3 regions of the Actinoplanes lobatus genome follow, and region 1 is predicted to be linked to each of the others. Evidence: riboswitches for the same ligand, from Rfam matches in the RefSeq annotation. Region 1 holds a riboswitch; each other region holds the start of a gene.
The links. Region 1 has a riboswitch for ZMP and ZTP ahead of BJ964_RS12535 (glycine hydroxymethyltransferase). Riboswitches for the same ligand answer to the same signal wherever they lie in the genome.
Positions count from the first base shown of each region.

Region 2: it holds a riboswitch for ZMP and ZTP, as region 1 does, so the genes downstream of both, BJ964_RS27255 (benzoate/H(+) symporter BenE family transporter) here and BJ964_RS12535 (glycine hydroxymethyltransferase) in region 1, are expected to answer to the same signal.
Region 3: it holds a riboswitch for ZMP and ZTP, as region 1 does, so the genes downstream of both, BJ964_RS03480 (bifunctional 5,10-methylenetetrahydrofolate dehydrogenase/5,10-methenyltetrahydrofolate cyclohydrolase) here and BJ964_RS12535 (glycine hydroxymethyltransferase) in region 1, are expected to answer to the same signal.

Region 1 is NZ_JACHNC010000001.1:2,713,381-2,716,643, reverse strand. It holds gene BJ964_RS12540 (discoidin domain-containing protein) at 1-179, opposite strand, end outside; gene BJ964_RS12535 (glycine hydroxymethyltransferase) at 468-1,892, opposite strand; ZMP/ZTP riboswitch at 1,913-2,003, opposite strand; gene BJ964_RS12530 (hypothetical protein) at 2,179-2,541, opposite strand; rRNA gene rrf (5S ribosomal RNA) at 2,701-2,817, opposite strand; rRNA gene BJ964_RS12520 (23S ribosomal RNA) at 2,919-3,263, opposite strand, start outside.
Region 2 is NZ_JACHNC010000001.1:5,955,392-5,958,654, forward strand. It holds gene BJ964_RS27245 (carbohydrate ABC transporter permease) at 1-572, shown strand, start outside; gene BJ964_RS27250 (DUF4037 domain-containing protein) at 565-1,566, opposite strand; ZMP/ZTP riboswitch at 1,601-1,686, shown strand; gene BJ964_RS27255 (benzoate/H(+) symporter BenE family transporter) at 1,709-2,905, shown strand; gene BJ964_RS27260 (hypothetical protein) at 2,932-3,263, opposite strand, start outside.
Region 3 is NZ_JACHNC010000001.1:795,778-799,040, forward strand. It holds gene dxs (1-deoxy-D-xylulose-5-phosphate synthase) at 1-1,075, opposite strand, end outside; ZMP/ZTP riboswitch at 1,218-1,300, shown strand; gene BJ964_RS03480 (bifunctional 5,10-methylenetetrahydrofolate dehydrogenase/5,10-methenyltetrahydrofolate cyclohydrolase) at 1,314-2,174, shown strand; gene BJ964_RS03485 (class I SAM-dependent RNA methyltransferase) at 2,488-3,263, opposite strand, start outside.

The DNA of each region.
Region 1 (3,263 bases):
GTGGCGAGGTAGGCGCCGGGCGCTTCGGTGGACGAGGCGGTGGCCGGCTTTCCTTGCGAGAGCAGGACCTCGGCGGCGGCCGCGCTGCTGCCGGTGATCGCGGTCAGCCCGGCGACCAGCACGGCCACCAGGCCACCGGCGGCGCCGCGCCGCCAGGGCGAGCGTCTGGGAACGGACATGGCATCTCCTAGGACGGAAGAAGAATGATCATGGGAGAGCGCTCACCCGACTCCTGACGCTAAGAGTTCCCCGGTTCACAATCCAGACTTCGGCGCGGTTCCGGAACCGGCGCGGGTTTTCCCAGCTCAAAACATGTTCTCGCTGGCTGGGGCGATTCGGGACCGTCAATAACAGAGATTCCGGAACCGGTTCCGCTAACGTTCGTAACAACTCACATTGAGGAAGAAGGACACAAAGACGACGGAGCCCTCCACCCGGCGGGGTGAAGGGCTCCGAAGAGAAGAAGATCAGCCGAGGTCGACCGACGGGTAGAGCGGGAACGGCGCCAGCAGCTCGGTGGCCTGCTTGCTGATCCGGTCGGCCAGGGCCGGGTCCAGGTTGAACTTCGCCTTCGACCCCTCGGCCGGCGTGGTCGCCGACAGCACGTTGTGGATCAGCTCGGCGATCTGGTCCATCTCCGCGACGCCCAGGCCGCGGCTCGTCAGCGCCGGCGTGCCGATCCGGATGCCCGACGTGTACCAGGCGCCGTTCGGGTCCTGCGGGATCGCGTTGCGGTTGGTGACGATGCCGCTGTCCAGCAGCGCCTGCTCGGCCTGGCGGCCGGTGATGCCGAACGGGTGCACGTCGATCAGCACCAGGTGGTTGTCGGTGCCGCCGGAGACCAGCCGCACGCCCCGCTTCAGCAGACCCTCGGCGAGCGCCTGGCTGTTGGTGACGATCTGCTGCGCGTACGTCGAGAACTCCGGCCGGCGGGCCTCCGCGAACGCGATCGCCTTCGCCGCCATCACGTGCGGCAGCGGGCCACCCAGCACCATCGGGCAGCCGCGGTCCACCTGGGCGGACAGCTCCGGCTGGCAGAACACCGCGCCACCACGCGGGCCGCGCAGGCTCTTGTGCGTGGTGGTGGTGACGATGTGCGCGTGCGGGATCGGGTTGAAGTCACCGGTGAACACGCCACCCGCGACCAGACCGGCGAAGTGTGCCATGTCCACCATGAAGGTGGCGCCCACCTCGTCGGCGATCTCGCGCAGCGTCGCGAAGTTGACCTTCCGGGGGTACGCCGAGTAGCCGCCGACGATCACCGCGGGCTTGAACTCCCGGGCCGTCTCCCGCAGCGCCGCGTAGTCGATCTGGCCGGTCGCCATGTCGACGCCGTAGCTGCGCTGGTCGAACATCTTGCCGGAGATGTTCGGCCGGAACCCGTGGGTGAGGTGGCCACCGGCGTCCAGCGACATGCCGAGCAGCCGCTGGTTGCCGAACGCCTGCCGCAGCTCGGCCCACTCGGCGTCGGTCAGGTCGTTGATCTGCCGCTTCTCGAACTTCTTCAGGTACGGCACCTCGACCCGGTCGGCCAGGATCGCCCAGTAGGCGACCAGGTTCGCGTCGATGCCGGAGTGCGGCTGAACGTAGGCGTACGGCGCACCGAACAGAGCCTTGGCGTGCTCGACGGCGATCGACTCGACGGCGTCGACGTTCTGGCAGCCGGCGTAGAAACGACGGCCGATCGTGCCCTCCGCATACTTGTCGGAAAGCCAGTTACCCATGGCGAGCAGGACAGCCGGGGAAGCGTAGTTCTCACTCGCGATCAGCTTCAGCGACTCACGCTGGTCGGTCAGCTCCTGCGCGATCGCGTCGGCGATCCGCGGCTCCACGGACCGGACCACCTCGAGGGCGGCGCGGAAGGCGGTGGATTCGGCGTTCAACTCAGGCATGGGACCTCCCTATCACGAAGCGAAGAGGCCCAGGCGCACGGCAAGTCGTCATCTCGACGAGGCCGCTCCCCGATGGTCAACCATCCGAACGCGCCAGTCACGGCCTGCCCGCCAGCATACCGGCTTTCCAACCCCCCTTTTCCGGTACGCCCGGAGCACTGACAGAAGCAGATGGACCGCCCCCGGCTACGCCGCTGCCGCCGGATCTCCTGATCGCCCCCGTGACGACAAGATCCCCGGCGGCAGCGACCGTTCCGAAGGTGGCTGTTCCGCCTGCTCGACGGCCTTACCAGTAGATGTGCCCGCCGTCCCCAATGATCGAGACATCGGGATCCCGGTCCGCCGGCACTGCGGCACGGCCGCCGTTCCCGGTAGACCCGGCAGCCTCCGGCCCACTCCGGAGCGGCGTCGTGACACCCGTCTCAGCGGCCGCGGCCTCCTCAGCGAGCCCGTCGCCGGTGAACTTCTCGGTCTTCGCCGCCGGCACCGTCACGGCGGCCTTCTCCTGCGGCTTCGTCTCCGGCTTCTCCGACGAGGAGACCACCGCGGCCGGCGGCCGAACGCCCTCCGAGGCCTGGACAGCAGGACCGCACCCGGCCAGCAGGGCCAGTCCCACGATCCCCGTCAGTACCGCCAGCGTCCGTCGCATCGCGCTCTCCCCGAATCCCGTAGCTCCCGTATTCATAAGGTGCGATGCCGGGCCGGCGGTCTTGGTTCGCGAAGTTCGGTAACGGAACGATAACGGGTTCCGGATCAGGGCAAAAAGAAAGGCCCACCCCGCATGGGGTGGGCCTTTCTATCACGTTGAGTCCGGCGGCGTCCTACTCTCCCACACCCTCCCGAGTGCAGTACCATCGGCGCTGGAGGGCTTAGCTACCGGGTTCGGAATGTAACCGGGCGTTTCCCCTCCGCTATGACCACCGAAACAGCCATCAGCGTGGAACAAACCAGCAACCCAAGACTTCTCCCGGGGTGGTTGTTCGTTTGCTGTGAATCACACAGTGGACGCTAAGCATAAAATTTAGGGTGGTTAAGCCCTCGGCCTATTAGTACCGGTCAACTCAACACGTTACCGTGCTTACATCTCCGGCCTATCAACCCAGTAGTCTAGCTGGGAGCCTTACCCACTCAAAGGTGGTGGGATACCTCATCTCGAAGCAGGCTTCCCGCTTAGATGCTTTCAGCGGTTATCCCTTCCGAACGTAGCCAACCAGCCATGCTCCTGGCGGAACAACTGGCACACCAGAGGTTCGTCCGTCCCGGTCCTCTCGTACTAGGGACAGCCCTTCTCAAGTATCCAACGCGCACGGCGGATAGGGACCGAACTGTCTCACGACGTTCTAAACCCAGCTCGCGTACCGCTTTAATGGG
Region 2 (3,263 bases), 3.2 Mb from region 1:
TGCTGCTCGGCTCGATGGCGGCATGGGTGCTGGCCCGCCGCGGATCCCGGCTCACCGCGGTGCTCTACGCCCTCGGCATCAGCGGCATCATCCTGCCTCCGGCGGTCGTCACGGTGGTCCTGCTGCTGCGCCAGCTCGGCCTCGCCGGCACCGCGGTCGGGATGATCGGCGTGTACGTCGGGATCTACCTGTCCACGGTCATCTTCTTCGTGACGGGCTTCGTGCGTACCATCCCGGAATCCCTCGAGGAGGCCGCGCGCATCGACGGCGCCGGACCGTTCGCGGTTTTCCGTCGTGTCGTGCTGCCACTGCTGCGCCCGGTTCTCGCCACCGCCACCATCCTGATCTGCCTGTACGTGTGGAACGACGTCTTCTACGCCTTCTTCGTCATCGGCGGCCGGATCGACACCCTGCCGCTGAACCTGTTCCAGGTGGCCAGCGCCGGGCTCTACCTCAACAACTGGCACCTGATCTTCGCGTACGTGATCCTGATGAGCCTTCCGCTGATCGGCGTCTTCGCCGTCGCCCAGCGCCGCATCATCTCCGGCATCACCTCGGGAGCCGTCAAATGACCGTGCCCACGGCCCGCGCCCGCTCCGCGTGACCGAGCAGATCGGTGTTGTCGGCGAACTGGTCGACCGCCCCGATCAGCGGCCGGACCGCGTCCCCGGCCAGCGCCTGCGCGAACCGGCCGCCGCCGATCACCCGGAACGGGCGGTCGAAGAAGAACCGCACCTTCGGGTCGACCGGGTCGGTCAGCCCGAGATCGTTGTGCATGCGGGCGACCGTCTCGTACGCGACGACCAGGTGATGCTCGCGGGCGTGCCAGTTGGCGGCGGTCAGGCCCGCGGTGAGCGCCGTCCGCAGCCCGTCCACCCCGGGCAGCCGGGCGAACGCGGTGCCCAGCCACTTGCTGTACGGCGGATACCGGCGATTCATCAGCAGGACCAGGCGCATCAGGTCACGGGCCAGCCGGGCCGCCACCACCGCCGAACCCAGCTCGTCGCCGACCTCACCGCAGCGGCCGACGAAGGACTCCTCCTGGCTGATCCGCTGCCACTGGCAGGCCAGCACGTAGCGCCACACGTCGTCGGGATACCAGGCCAGCGACTCGCGGACCCGGTGCAGACGGTCGAGGCCGTCGTGGTGCACCACACCCGCGGTGACCTCGGCCAGCGCCTGCGCCGGGGTGGCCAGCCAGTCCCGGTCGGTGATCCCGTCCCGCGGGTCGAACCCGAGCCGCCCGGTCAGCCAGGCGCCCAGTTCGGCGACCACCACACCACGGCCCGGCAGCACGGTGGTGGCGTGCCCGGCGACCCTGTCCGGCAGGTCCGCGTCCAGCCGGGCACGGATGGCGTCACCGTGCGCGGCCAGGTCCGCCGCGCTCAGGAACAGTTGCAGGCGTGGCCCCCAGTCGTGGTCGGTGGAGCGCTCGGTGTCGAAGCCGAGGACCTCCGAGCCGGGCCCGATCAGGGCGGCGGTGTGGGCGACGTTCGGCAGCAGTGGGCGTATCGACTGGTAGAAGCGGCGGGACAGTTCCACACCGGACACAAACGCAGGGGACATGTCAGGCATGGTGCCACCGGCGTCGCGTAGTCTGCCGGTGGGCCGTGACTGGCGCTGAGGTGGGACACCACCGGGAAGCGGCCTGCCGACACGGCTGTGCCGCGCGCCTGGGCGATCCGTCCCACCCACGCGGAGTCAAACCTTGTCCGACCAGCGCAGAATCCTCGACTACGCCCCGCCGTCCGCGGTCAACGCGGGACTGCTCGCCGTACTGATCGGCTTCACCAGCTCGGCGGCGATCGTGTTCAGCGCCGCCCGCGCGGCCGGCGCCGACGACGCGGAACTCGCCTCCTGGATGCTGGCGCTCGCCGTCGGCATGGGCGTCACCTGCATCGGCCTGTCGCTGCGATTCCGGGCGCCGGTCGTCACCGCCTGGTCCACGCCGGGCGCCGCGCTGCTGGTCACCGGCCTCGAAGGCGCCACCATGCGGGAGGCGATCGGCGCGTTCGTGGTGTCCGCCGCGCTGATCACGCTGACCGGCGTGACCGGCTGGTTCGGCCGGATGATGGACCGGGTGCCGACGTCGCTGACGTCCGCGCTGCTCGCCGGTGTCCTGATCCAGTTCGGCATCGGCCTGTTCGCCTCCGCCAACCAGGACCTCCCGCTGATCGCCGCGATGTTCGGCACCTACCTGGTGGCCCGGCGGTTCCTTCCCCGGTACGCGGTGCTCACCGCGCTGGCCGCCGGGATCGCGGTGGCCGCGGCGACCGGCTCGTTCCGGCCGGGCGAGGTGCGTTTCGGCTGGGCGTCGCCGGTGTTCACGATGCCGTCGTTCACCTGGCAGGCCATCATCGGGGTGGCGCTGCCGCTGTTCGTGGTCACCATGGCGTCGCAGAACCTGCCGGGCGTCGCCGTGCTGCGCAACGACGGCTACCAGGTGCCGGTGTCGCCGCTGATCACCTGGACCGGGGCGGTGAACCTGGTGCTCGCCCCGTTCGGCGCGTTCGGCCTCAACCTGGCCGCGATCACGGCGGCGATCTGCACCGGCCCGCACGCGCATCCCGACCCCAAGCGCCGGTATCTCGCCTCGGTGTGGGCCGGCGTGTTCTACCTCTGCGTGGCCGCGCTCGGGGCGACCATCACCTCACTGCTGGCCGCGCTGCCCGCGGTGCTCGTGCTCGGGATCGCCGGGATCGGCCTGCTCGGGACGATCGGCAGCTCCCTGACCACCGGCCTGCGCGACGACCGGTGGCGCGAGGCCGCCGTGGTGACGCTTCTGGCCACCGCCTCCGGCATCGAACTGCTCGGCGTCGGGTCGGCGTTCTGGGGACTCATCGCCGGCCTGCTCACCGCGGCGGCCACCGGAGCGTTTCGCCGCGAGGCGAAGGTAGCGGTCTGAGCCGGGTACGGGTGGTGCCGGACGGCCTACTCGTTGCTGGGGCTCACGATGCCGCGGCTGGCGAACGAGCGGGCGACCTGGTCGAAAATCGTCACGGCGAGTTCGGGTTGCCCGGCCGCCTCCGCCACGCCCAGCCCGACCTGGCCGTCGTAGCCCGCCAGCCCGGTGTGGCGCTCGACGACCAGGCCCAGCCGGTAGATCAGGGCGACGATGCGCTCGGCGTCCTGGCCGGAATACCAGTAGGGGACCGCGATCCCGGCCTCCCGCGCGTACAGGCTCAGCTGAATGCCGGTCGCCTCGTGATCCAGCTCCAGATACGACCCGTCCTCGTACAGCTCCACGTCGCCCAGGAACTCGC
Region 3 (3,263 bases), 1.9 Mb from region 1:
CCGCGATGCCGGTCGGCTCGGCCATCGCCGCGGTGATGCCCACGATGTCCGGGCGCTCGTCGGCGATCCGGACCAGTTCCTCGGAGAACACCTTGGTCCACTTGAGCGTCGGCGCGGCCAGCAGCTTGCCGGTCTCCACGTCGAACGCGCTGCCCGGGCCGTGCAGGCAGTCCGCCTCGTCCTGCTCGGCGGGGAGGTAGCCGTAGCCCTTCTTCGTGACCGCGTGCACGATGACCGGGGCGTTGAAGCCCTTGGCCCGGCGCAGCGCCGACTCCATGGCCTGCTGGTCATGGCCGTCGACCGGGCCGATGTACTTCAGGCCCAGGTCCTCGAACATCGGCTGCGGGCTGATCGCGTCCTTGATGCCCTTCTTGACCGCGTGCAGCACCTCGAAGACCGGCTTGCCCACCACCGGGGTCTGGCCCAGCGCGTCCTTGACCAGGTCGAGCACCTTCTCGTAGCCCGGGTTGAGGCGCAGCGTGGACAGGTGGTCGGCGAGACCGCCGATGGTCGGCGCGTAGGAGCGGCCGTTGTCGTTGACCACGATCACCAGGCGGTTGCGGGTGGCCGCGATGTTGTTCAGCGCCTCCCAGCACATGCCGCCGGTCAGCGCGCCGTCACCGACGACCGCCACCACGTGCCGGTCCTCGCCACGCAGGGTGAACGCCTTGGCCAGGCCGTCCGCGTACGACAGGGCGGTGGAGGCGTGCGAATTCTCGATCAGGTCGTGCTCGCTCTCCGCCTGGCTCGGGTAGCCGGTCAGGCCACCGCGCTGGCGGAGCAGGTCGAAGCCGTCCTGCCGGCCGGTCACGATCTTGTGAACATACGCCTGATGGCCGGTGTCGAAGAGGATCTTGTCGCGCGGGGAGTCGAAGACGCGGTGCATCGCCAGGGTCATCTCGACCACGCCCAGGTTCGGACCCAGATGACCGCCGGTGCGCGAGACCTTGGCCACCAGGAAGTCACGAATCTCGGCCGCGAGCAGGGTCAACTGCTCAGCGGTCAGTCGCTTGAGATCACCGGGTTCGGTGATGCTGCTCAGCAGGCCGGCCGGGGTCGAGGGGGAGTCACTCATGAGGGCAGAGTCTATCGGTGCCCCGCCGCGCCGCGACTTGAGCGAACGGACCGTCACCAATCCTCCACACAATTGGGACCTCCCCCGACCGGCGCGAATCGAACCCCCGGCTGGTTCTCCGGCACGACCTTCGGGCATTCTGGGAGCACACAGCGACTGGCGGCACGGGGATGGTCGAACCATCGGGGAGCTCGTCACGAGGAGTCGACCGCCTGGGCTCCCCGCACGAGGAGTCCACATGTCCACCGCACGTCTTCTGCCCGGCGCCCCGGTCGCCGAATCGGTCCTCGACGACGTCCGCGAACGTGTCGCACGTCTCCAGGAGCGCGGCATCCAGCCCAGCCTCGCCACCATCCTGGTCGGTGACGACGACGCCAGCGCCGGCTACATCCGGATCAAGCAGAAGCAGGCCGCCGAACTCGGCTTCTCCTCCCCGCACCAGCACCTGAGCGGTGACGTCACCCAGGCCGACCTGCTCAAGGTGATCGCCGACTTCAACGACGACAAGAACGTGCACGGCGTCCTCATCCAGTACCCGATCCCGGCCCACCTGGACTACGACGCGGCCCTGCAGACCCTCGACCCCGACAAGGACGTCGACGGCATGCACCCGCTCAACATGGGCCGGCTCGCCGTCGGCCTGCCCGGCCCGCTCCCCTGCACCCCGGCCGGCATCGAGGCGCTGCTCGCCTTCCACGGCATCGAGATCTCCGGCCGCGAGGTGGTCATCCTGGGCCGCGGCGCCACCCTGGGCCGCCCGCTCGCCATGCTGCTGGCGCAGAAACGCCCGACCGCCAACGCCGCCGTCACCGTGGTGCACACCGGCGTCAAGGACTGGCCCCGCTACACCCAGCGGGCCGACGTCCTGATCGCCGCGGCCGGCGTCCCCGGCATCGTCAAGCCCGAACACGTCAAGCCGGGCGCGGTCGTCATCGGCGCCGGCGTCCGCTACGAGGGCCGCCGCCTCCTCCCGGACGTCGAGGAGTCCTGCGCCGAGGTGGCCGGCGCCATCACCCCCCGTGTCGGCGGCGTCGGCCCGACCACCGTCGCGATGCTCTTCCGCAACGCGGTAACGGCCGCCGAACGAGCAAACCCCTAAAGCCCTTCATCGGTACGGGGTGGGCCGCACCCGCCAAATCCACCCCGTCCCGCCGGCTCCACGCGATCCAGCTGCCGGGGCACGCCTTTGCCGCGCCCGCCGGGCTGAGCCTGATTGCTCCGCTTCGCTCCGCGGCAAAACGCTGGGCCTAATTGCTCCGCTTCGCTCCGCGGCAAAACGCCTTGTAACCGGTGTCGAGGCAGGCGATTTCCCGCCACAGCACACCCCGCTGCGTCGGCAAATCGCTTGCCTCGACACCGGCGGCGTTTTGCGTGAGTGTGGGTGCTTTCGTGGTGGTGTGGTGTGGTGTGGGTCAGGCGGGGGTCAGGTGGGCCACGCACTCGACGTGCTGGGTCATCGGGAAGCAGTCGAAGGCACGGACTTCCTTGACGTGCCAGCCCTCGGCACGGAACGTCTTCAGGTCACGGGCCAGGGCGGCCGGGTCGCAGGCCACGTAGGCGACGGCCCGCGGACGGGCCGCCGCGACGGCCCGGACCACCCGGGCGCCGGCGCCGGCCCGGGGCGGGTCGAGGACGACCAGGTCGACCGGGCCGGCGACGCGGCGCCGGGACAGCGCCACCTCCACGCGGGCCTCGACGATGTCCAGGTGGGGCAGGTCGGCCAGGTTGGCGCGGGCGGCGGCCACCCCGGCCGGGGACGACTCGACGACGGTCACCCGGGCCCCGGTCCGCCCGGCGATCGCGGCGGCGAACAGGCCGGCGCCCCCGTACAGATCCCAGGTGGTCTCGCCGGCGGCCGGCCGCAGCATCTCCAGGACCGCCGTGACCAGGGTGTCCGCGGCCTGCGGGTGAACCTGCCAGAAGCCCTGCGGCGGGATCCGCCAGGCCCGTCCGGCCGCCTGCTCGGTGACCTCGGCCGGTCCGGAGAGCCGGATCAGCGAGCCGCCCTCCGGCGCCTCCCCGAGGTCGTCGCCGTGGGCCGGGCCGGCCGTGCCGGACGGGCGGCCCAGCACCGCGACGTCCCCGCCGGTGGAGGCGACGGCCTGCACCGCGTCGACGTCGGGCCAGTCCCCGGCGAGCACGTCCAGGTCCTGGATGGCCGGATGGGCGATCCGGCAGCGGTCGATCG